Alloalcanivorax dieselolei B5: one gene and its partner. The protein of the gene in region 1 interacts with the protein of each later gene in a pairwise test. Links are inferred from orthologs where the notes say so. Each region holds a gene or a part of one and is shown in the gene's direction. Other genes may lie near its edges.

What was found. The genes of interacting proteins can lie anywhere in the genome.
Region 2: the proteins of B5T_RS08320 (region 1) and topA interact in binary tests that used the Escherichia coli proteins (3 or more experiments, as listed by UniProt). The link is inferred for Alloalcanivorax dieselolei B5 from one-to-one orthologs.

What each region holds. Positions count from the first base shown.
Region 1 is NC_018691.1:1,814,634-1,819,873, forward strand. What follows is about bases 1-2,810. They hold B5T_RS08320 (YigZ family protein), read left to right. Parts: upstream 1-1,004; coding sequence 1,005-1,616; downstream 1,617-2,810. Other genes in these bases: B5T_RS08315 (quinone oxidoreductase family protein), read left to right, coding at 1-767; B5T_RS08325 (DUF1330 domain-containing protein), read left to right, coding at 1,744-2,148; B5T_RS08330 (capsule assembly Wzi family protein), read left to right, coding at 2,564-2,810. Outside these bases: more of B5T_RS08330, read left to right, coding at 2,811-4,048; B5T_RS08335 (polysaccharide export protein), read left to right, coding at 4,067-5,200; B5T_RS08340 (low molecular weight protein-tyrosine-phosphatase), read left to right, coding at 5,200-5,240.
Region 2 is NC_018691.1:1,968,700-1,973,237, forward strand. Bases 1-3,323 are described here. They hold topA (type I DNA topoisomerase), read left to right. Parts: upstream 1-396; coding sequence 397-3,123; downstream 3,124-3,323. Other genes in these bases: B5T_RS08925 (universal stress protein), read right to left, coding at 1-101; B5T_RS08935 (hypothetical protein), read left to right, coding at 3,147-3,323. In the rest of the region: more of B5T_RS08935, read left to right, coding at 3,324-3,674; B5T_RS08940 (CNNM domain-containing protein), read left to right, coding at 3,687-4,538. UniProt on the Escherichia coli protein: Releases the supercoiling and torsional tension of DNA, which is introduced during the DNA replication and transcription, by transiently cleaving and rejoining one strand of the DNA duplex.

The sequences.
Region 1 (5,240 bases):
CCGCGGTGGGCGAGGGAGTGGAAGGCTTCGCGGTGGGCGAACGGGTGGTGTACGTCTCCGGCAACTACGGCGCTTACGCCGACGAACGGAGGATCAGCGCCGATACCCTGGTGAAGATTCCCGATGGCGTGGATGAAATCAGCGCCGCCTCGATGATGGTGCGCGGCTCCACCGCCCACGTGCTGCTGCATCAGGTGTTTCCGTTACAGGCCGGCCAGACCATCCTGGTGCAATCCGCCGCCGGCGGTGTCGGGCAACTGCTGGTGCAGTGGGCACACCATATGGGCGCCACGGTAATCGGCACCGTCGGCAGTGAGGAAAAAGCGGAGCTGGTGCGCGCCCGGGGCTGTGACCACGTGATCCTCTACCGTGAGGAGGATATCGTCGAGCGGGTCCGGGCGATCACCCAAGGCGAGGGCGTGGCGGTGGCCTACGATTCCGTCGGCAAGGACACCTTCTATGCGTCCCTGGACTGCCTGGCGCCGCTGGGACATCTGGTCAACTTTGGCCAGTCCTCCGGCCCGGTGGAACCGATGCCGGTCTCGCTGCTGGCGCGCGGCTCCAACACCGTGGTGCGGCCCATGCGCGGCCACTACACCCGTGACCCGAAAGAGCGGGACGCCACCGCCGCCGCCTTCTTCGAGGCCCTGAAAAGCGGCGTGCTGACACCGGAGCCGCCGCGGGTGTATCCGTTCGAACAAATCGGACAGGCGCATCAGGACATGGAGGACCGCCTCACCAGCGGCGCGGTGGCATTGAAGGTGTAAGACTGACCGCGGTCCGTTGATCCGCTCTTACAGGTCAGCTTACGAAGCCGCTGTAGGAGCTTGCCCTGCAAGCGAATGGGCTCGAGGCAAAAAAGATTCGCCAGCAGGGCTAGCTCCTACAGGGGCCTTGTAGCGACCTGTGGGACTATGATTGCGAGATCGACTTACAAAGCGTTCTCTCGCGTGGAATGAACACCGAGGCCGGACACAAAGGCCGGGACCCCGTACAATGCCGCCATGACGGAACCGGCCCCCCCTTCTTATCCGGTCCCCGCCGCGGCGGTGGATCGGGAGATTGAAATCAACAAAAGCCGCTTCATCGCCTGGCTGCGACCGGTCACCAACCGGGCGGCGGCACAGGCGGTGCTGGCGGAAGCCCGTGAGCGTTACCCGGACGCCACCCATCACTGCTATGCCTGGCTGATCGGGCCGCCGTCCTCCGCCCAGGGCGCCGCCAACGACGACGGCGAGCCCTCCGGCACCGCCGGACGACCAATTCTCAATGTGCTGCAGCACAAAGGCGTGGGCGACGCCATGGTGGTGGTGATCCGCTACTTCGGTGGCGTCAAGCTGGGGGCCGGCGGCCTGGTGCGGGCCTATTCCGCCGCGGCGGAAGCGGTGCTGGCGGCCATGGAAGTGATTGAGCAGGAGCCCACCAGCGAGGTCACCGTGAGCCTGGACTTCGCTGGCGAGCAACCCTTGCGCCACTGGTGCGGCCAGCATGAAGCCGAGCTGATGGAGATCCAGTATGGCGAGGGCGTGACCGCCCGCGTCAGCCTGCCGGATCTGGCTCTGGGGGATCTGCACGCATTCTGCGCGGCGCATGGGTTTGCCATCGAGAAACCGTAGGGAGATGGAATCTTCGCCAGCAGGCTGGCTCCCACAGAGCCAAACATACGACGCCTTTCACCATGGGCTAACCATTCCACTCCAGGCACTCTCGAAAACCCCATTCCGATAATAAAAGGAGAGCCCCATGTCCATTGTCGATCCGGACAAAGACCGCCTGCCGGATATCCTCGCCGGCATTCCCGCCGATACCCCCATCGTCATGCTCAACCTGCTGCGTTTCCGTGCCGTCGCCCACTACCGGAAAAGCGGTGATGCCGACTACGATGGCCGCGAAGCCTACCGGCGCTATTCCGAAGTGGCGTTCCGCAAAGTCGAAGGCGTGGGCGGCAAACTGATCTGGTCCGGGGATGCCCTGGCCGGGGTGATCGCGCCGCCGGATGAGCACTGGGATGAAGTGCTGCTGGTGCGTTACCCCTCGATCCAGGCCTTCGCCGCTATGCTGGCGGACCCGGAGTACCGGGAAGCCACCCGTCACCGCACCGCCGCCCTGGAAGAAGCCCGCCTTGTCGCCATGAAGCAGTCGCCATGAAACAACAGTCCGGTTAATGCTCTGTAACAATTCCGTATCAAAGGGTTGAACAGACCGCCAAAGAGCCCTGGCCCCTTGCGCTGGAGCCCGCCCGCCGGTACCGTCCTGGCCTGCCGGGGCCCGGGGGCGGTCATAAACCGGTAACAGTGAATCCCGAGCCTGTTGCTTTGATGCGCATGGCGCGGGGCACCGTACCAGCCGTGATTTCTGTCGAACAGAACACAGCGCGCCGGGGTCCGCGATGGCGAAATGATCAGGGCCTCGGGCCGGGCAGGGTCGGGGAATCGCCTTTGCTATAGCCATCTGGTGGTAAAGTCGATGTAAAATGCCGGCTGCCGCCGTATTCACGACGTAACGGCCGGGTCATAATCCCGCTCCGGAAGGAGTGTAAAAACGGGTTGGAAAAGGATCCCCAGTGGTTGATTGGGCTAAGTGGTTAAAAGGCAGCGCCGCCGTCGCGCTGATCGGATGGGTGTCCGGGGTGCAAGCCGCGCCCTGGGTGGAAACCGGTGATCTGCGAGCCAGGCACCACGTGGAAGCACTGTCCGCCATGGGCTGCTTCAAGGGGCTGACCCTGACCTGGCCGCTGAACTGGTCGGCGATTGCCGTGGGTATGTCCGGCATGCCGGAAGAGTGCCGCAGCTCCGACCACGCCGCTTACTTGCGCGCCGCCATGGATCAGGCCAAGGGCCAGACCCGCACCGCCACCCTCACGCTCGGCGGCGCCAACCAGGAACCGCTGTTTTCCCATTTCGGCTCCCAGCCCATGGGCGAAGCCGATGCCCGCATGGCCGTCAGCTATACGGGCCGGCGCTGGGCCGCCAACATCGAAGCCCAATACATCGACAACAACCGTGATGAGCGCGAAGTGCGCGCCGACGGCAGCTACCTGGCCGGCCGTCTCGGCAACTGGCAACTGGGCGTCGGCGCCATCGATCGCTGGTGGGGCCCGGGCTGGCACAGCTCCCTGGCCTGGTCATCCAACGCTCGTCCGGTGGCCGGTTTCTGGGTCAGCCGCCAAACCCCCTATGCACCCCAGTCCCGCTGGCTCAACTGGATCGGCCCCTGGGATCTGCAGATGTTCGGTGGGCAACTGGAACAGGATCGCGGCATCCCCGATGCCAAATTGCTGGGTGGCCGCCTGACGCTGCGTCCGGCCTCTTTCTTGCAAATCGGCTTCACCCGTTTGTTCCAATGGGGTGGGGATGGGGCAACCGAAGGTGGCGGGTCTTTGTGGGATGCCATCATCGGCAAGGACAACGGTCAGCAGAACCAGGATCCTAGCAACCAGGTCGCTGGTTTTGATTTCCGTGCAAGCTTCCCGTTGTTCGGTGTGCCCACCAGTTTCTATGGCCAGGCCATGGGCGAGGACGAGGCCGGTTACATGCCGTCCAAGTACGCCACCCAGTTCGGTTTCGACTTCCTTACCCATATGGGCAAGGGCAGTCAGCGCTTTTTCATCGAGGGCGCCAACACCGTGGCTGGGGATCTGTTCGGCAATGCCCGCGAAGGCGTGATGTACGAACATTCAAGATATACCAGCGGCTTCCGATATTATGGACGCAATCTGGCCAGCACCTGGGAAAGCGACGCCAAGGTGGCGACCCTGGGGGTACAGCAGTTCTTCCGCAGTGGCGTGGTGTTCACCGCGGCCCTCAGCAGCGCCACCCTTAACGTGGATGGCGGCAAACGGGCTCATGTGCACCCGGACGGCGCCGAAATCCTCCAGGCCGTGGATGAGCAGGATGTGATCCTCGGCGAGCTGCGTCTGGAACACGATTTTCTCGGTGGCCGGCTCACCTGGGCCTTGGCCGCCACCGACGATCCGGTGGAAACCTTCGCTGGCGAGAGCGAACGTTTGACCGCCATGGCGCAATGGCGCCGTACCTTTGACTGGTAACAGGATTTTCCGGTGACTATGACGACAACTACCAAGTCCCTGCTGATCACCGCTCTGCTGGGCGTGTTGGGCGGTTGTGCCTTCGCTCCGGGCGCGCACATTTCCAATGCGCCGGGCTGGTTCAGCGAAGACGACGGCGTGGAAGCCGAGGCGCTGCCCGACGTGGTGGAAATACACGAGATCAGCACCGCCATTCTGCGGCAGACCGAGCAGGAAGGGCCGCTGATGCCCCCCGAGGGGTTGCTGGACGAACCGGAAGACTACGATTACCGGGTGGGCCCCGGTGATGTGCTGCAAATCACCGTTTGGGACCATCCGGAGCTGACCATCCCCGCCGGTTCCATGCGCAGTCCCTCCGAAGCGGGTAACTGGGTGCACAATGACGGCACTATCTTTTACCCCTATGTGGGGAAAATCGACGTCAACGGCCTGAAAGTCACCGAGATCCGCGAGCTGATCACAAGCCGCATCTCCCAATACATCGAAGACCCGCAGGTGGACGTCACCGTGGCGGCGTTCCGCAGCCAGAAGGTCTACGTCACCGGTGAAGTGAAACAGCCGGGCGCCTACCCCATCACCAACGTGCCCATGCGTCTGTTGGACGCGGTGAACGCCGCCGGCGGCCTGGGCGAAAACGCGGACTGGACCGATGTGGATTTGAGCCGTGATGGCACGGACTATCGTCTGAGTTTGAGAGCGGTGTACCAGGAAGGGAATCCGGCTCATAACGTGCTGATGCGTCCCGGTGACGTGGTGCATGTGGCCCGCAACGAAGACAACAAGGTGTTTGTGCTGGGTGAAGTGAAGGAAGCTCAGCCGGTACCGATGACCCGCAATGGCCTGACCCTGGCGGAAGCCCTGTCCACCGTGGGCGGCTTCAATCAGCAGACCGCGGACGCTTCCGGGGTCTTCGTGATTCGCCGTGCCCAACCAGGCGCGGAGAACCTGGTGGATGTGTATCAACTGAATGCCAAGGATGCCACGGCTCTGGTGATGGCGGATGCGTTCAATCTGCAATCCCGCGATATCGTCTATATCACGGCGGCGCCGGTAGCCCGTTGGAATCGTGTGATCCAGAATATTCTGCCCACAGTGCAGATGATCTACTTCGGTTCTCTTGCCCAGGATCGGATATGGGATCGCGATAACTGATGTTTGAGAACATCCTTGTGGTATGCGACGGCAATATCTG
Region 2 (4,538 bases), 150 kb from region 1 along the record:
GTGGCGTTACCTTCCAGCACCCCGGCGGCACGGCACAGGATGTCGGCGGACTCGTCACTGCAATCGATGGCGACAAGAATTCTTTGATACGGAGCAGTCACGGCGATCTCCCTCGAACGCTTTTCACCGAGTATAGCCCGCTCCCGGGAAGCGGTCGATTGATGCTGATCAAGGCCCGCCCGGCGGGCGATCCGGCCCGGGCGGGAAGGCCATGGGCAGGGCCCCCGGGAGGCACCGAAAAGGGATTGTGCCACCCCGAAGCTTGACCGGACGTTAGCGCCGCTGTCTAAATAGGCGCCCCTGAGGGCCCCCGAAACGGGGCCTGGACATCGTATCCGGCCGGGGAAGGCCGGATCGACCGACTTCTCGGTAATTCAGTAGTGGGTGACGAACGTAATGGGTAAGTCCCTGGTAATTGTGGAGTCGCCGGCCAAGGCGAAAACCATTAACCGCTATTTGGGCGATGACTTCATCGTCAAGTCCAGTGTGGGCCACGTGCGCGATCTGCCGGTCAGCGGCGGTGGCAAAAAGTCCACGCCCCAGGAACGGGCCAAGGAGGCGGCCTATACCCGTTCGCTGCCAAAGGAAGAGCGCGAGGCCTATAAAAAGAAGAAAGCGCAGTCTCAGCTGATCAACCGCATGGGGGTGGACCCGGAGCACGGTTGGAAGGCGCACTACGAGATCCTGCCCGGCAAGGAAAAGGTCATCGATGAACTCAAGCGCCTGGCCGTCAACGCCGAGCGCATCTATCTGGCCACTGACTTGGACCGCGAAGGGGAGGCCATTGCCTGGCACCTGCGTGAGGTGATCGGCGGCGACGATGAGCGCTTCGACCGGGTGGTGTTCAACGAGATCACCAAGAAAGCGATCCAGGCCGCCTTCCAGGAGCCGGGCAAGCTGGACATGAGCCGGGTGGAAGCCCAGCAGGCGCGCCGTTTCCTCGATCGGGTGGTGGGGTTCATGATCTCGCCGCTGCTGTGGGAAAAGATCGCCCGCGGCCTGTCCGCCGGCCGGGTGCAGTCGGTGGCGGTGGAACTGGTGGTGGAGCGCGAGCGGGAAATCCGTGCGTTCACCCCGGAGGAATTCTGGGAACTGCACGCCGACACCCACGACAGCAAGCAGAAAGCGGACGAACTGCGTCTGCAGGTGGCCCGCCACCAGGGCGAAAACTTCCGCCCGAACAACGGCGAGGATGCGGAGCGCCACCGCGAGGCCCTGCGCCGCGCCGGCCAGTTGACCATTTCCCAGCGCGAGGAGCGGCCGACCCGATCGAAACCCTCGGCGCCGTTTATTACCTCCACGCTGCAGCAGGCGGCGAGTACCCGTCTGGGCTTCGGGGTGAAGAAAACCATGATGATGGCCCAGCGTCTCTACGAGGCCGGCCATATCACCTACATGCGTACCGATTCCACCAACCTGAGCGCGGACGCGGTGACGGCGTGCCGGGCCTGGATCGACGACAAGCTGGGCGAGAAATATCTGCCGGCGAAACCGCTGTCCTATTCCAGCAAGGAAGGCGCGCAGGAAGCCCACGAAGCGATCCGGCCTTCCGACGTTAATCGCACCTCCGAGTCGCTCAAGGACATGGAGCGCGATGCCCAGCGCCTCTACGAATTGATCCGCCGTCAGTTCATCGCCTGCCAGATGCCGCCGGCGGAATACCTGAGCACCACGCTGACCGCCGAGGCGGACGGCTACGAACTCAAGGCCAAGGGCCGCATCATGAAGTTCGACGGCTGGACCCGGATCCTGCCGCCGGCGGCGCGCAAGGGGCAGGAAGACACGGTACTGCCGGACCTCAAGCAGGGCGACGTGCTGGTCATCGATCAGGTGGATGCGACCCAGCATTTCACCAAGCCGCCGGCCCGTTACACCGAGGCCAGCCTGGTCAAGGAACTGGAAAAACGCGGCATCGGCCGGCCGTCCACCTACGCCTCGATCATTTCCACGATCCAGGATCGCGGTTATGTGCGGCAGGAAAGCCGCCGCTTTTACGCGGAGAAAATGGGCGACATCGTCACCGATCGCCTGGTGGAAAATTTCCCCAACCTGATGGATTACAACTTCACCGCGCGGATGGAGGAAACCCTCGACGAGATCGCCGAGGGCAAACGTCACTGGCGCGATGTGCTCAACGATTTTTACCAGGATTTCCAGGCCAAGCTGGACGCCGCCCAAGGCGAGGGCAGTGGCAAGCAGGCCAAGGGCGGCATGCGCGCCAATCTGCCCACGGACACCGACATCGCCTGTCCCACCTGTGGCCGTCCGATGCAGATCCGGACCGGTTCCACCGGGGTCTTCCTGGGTTGCTCCGGTTACAGCCTGCCGCCCAAGGAGCGCTGCACCGCCACGCTCAATCTGCTTCCCGGCGAGGAGGCGGTGCGGGCCGACGATGACGAGGCGGAAACCCAGGAACTGCGCCGCAAGAAGCGTTGCCCCAAATGCGGCACGGCGATGGAATCCTTCCTCATCGACGAGAAGCGCAAGTTGCACGTCTGCGGTAACAACCCGGATTGCGACGGCTACGTGGTGGAGCAGGGCGAGTTCCGTATCAAGGGCTACGACGGTCCGACCCTGGAGTGTGAAAAGTGCGGCAGTGAGATGCAGCTGCGCACCGGCCGGTTCGGCAAGTTCTTCAAATGCACCAATGATGACTGTGGCAACACCCGCAAGCTGCTGAAGAACGGCGAACCGGCGCCGCCCCGCGCCGATCCGATCCCCATGCCGCATCTCAAGTGCGAGAAAGTGGACGATCACTACCTGCTGCGCGACGGTGCTTCCGGCCTGTTCCTGGCCGCCAGCAAGTTCCCCAAGAACCGGGAAACGCGGGCGCCGCTGGTGGAGGAGATCCAGTCCGTGGCGGAGCAACTGGACCCCAAACACCGTTATCTCGCGCAAGCGCCCGGCGAGGACGCCGAGGGCCGCAAGGCGATACTGCGCTACAGCCGCAAGGCCAAGGAGCAGTATGTGATGACCGAGGAAGAGGGCAAGCCCACCGGCTGGTATGCCTTCTATCGGGACGGCAAGTGGGAAGTGGAAGAGAAGAAAGCCGCACCGAAGAAAAAGGCGGCGGCGAAGAAGAAAACCGCCGCCAGGAAGAAGGCCGCCGCTCGCCGGTCCTGAACCGCGAATAGCCGGAGATAACCATGTCCCGAATGGTGCGGGAAAACGAAATCAGCGGCCTGCGTGAGCGGCTGTTCTTCGCCCGCGACTTGCTCAAGACACTGCGGGCCGAGGCCGGCAGTCCGATGGGGCACCGTCTGGCGCTGCGCGGCGCGGTGGTGTTTCATCTCTACTCGGTGCTGGTGGGCATGGCGCGGCAGTCCGCCAAGTCCTACCAGGTGCCCGGTTACGATGACCTGATCAGTCTCGCCGCCCTGGAGCGGGCCTTCGCCGATACCGGTGTCCGCGCCCCGGAAATGCAACTGCTGATCCAGGCGCGGCAGGATCGCTCCGATCCGGTATGCTGGCTGGATCTGGAGCTGCGCGCGGCGGTGGGCGCCGCCGGTCTGGCGCGCCGGGCCACGCCTCCCGGTGATACCAACGCCCTGGCTCTGCGCGCCGAGGATCCTTATGCGCCCTTGGCCGATGGTGACCTGGAGCGTTTGCAAAAGGCGGCCGACCGGGTGGAGGAATTGCTCGGTTTGTTCGGTACTTATATGGACGAATGGTAAGCGGGGAGCGCCATGCTGTTACTGATCATCTTCGCCGCCGTCGCTTTGGGGTTCTCGTTCCTCTGCTCGATTCTGGAAGCCGCTCTGTTGTCCATTACGCCCAGCTATATCGCCGGTCTCAAGGACGACAACCCCAAGCTGTTTGAACGCCTGCGGCACCTCAAGGACGATATCGACGACCCACTGGCGGCCATTCTCACGCTCAATACCATCGCCCATACCGCCGGCGCCACCGGGGTCGGCGCCCAGGTGGCGGTGCTGTTCGGGGAAACCTGGCTGGGGGTGGCCTCGGCGGTCATGACCCTGGCCATCCTGATCGTCTCCGAGATTATTCCGAAGACCATCGGCGCCAAATTCTGGCGTGCCCTGGCGCCGCTGCTGCCGCCGGTGCTCAATGTCATGATCTGGGTGCTCAAGCCGTTCGTGTGGTTATCGAAAATGATCACCCGGCGGATCGGCGACGGCGAGCCGGATACCGACATCAGGGCGGAGTTGAAGGCGATGGCGTCCATCGGCCACGAACAGCAGGCGCTGGATGAGGGTGAGCGCCGGGTCATCGCCAATATTCTCAGTCTCCATGAAATCAGGGTCGACAAGGTGATGACCCCGCGCACGGTGGTGGAATCGCTGCGCCCGGAACAGACCGTGGCCGAGGTGCGCCATCACCTGGTGTCCACGCCTTTTTCCCGTTATCCGGTGCTCAATGACAAGGACGAAGCGGTTGGCTATGTGCACAAAAGCGACCTGCTGGAAGTGGCGGACGAGCGCACCGTGGGCGAGCTGGCCCGTGCCATGGCCTTGTTCCGCACCGACACCAATATCGAGGCGGTGTTTGGTGAGATGCTGCGTGACCGGCAACACCTG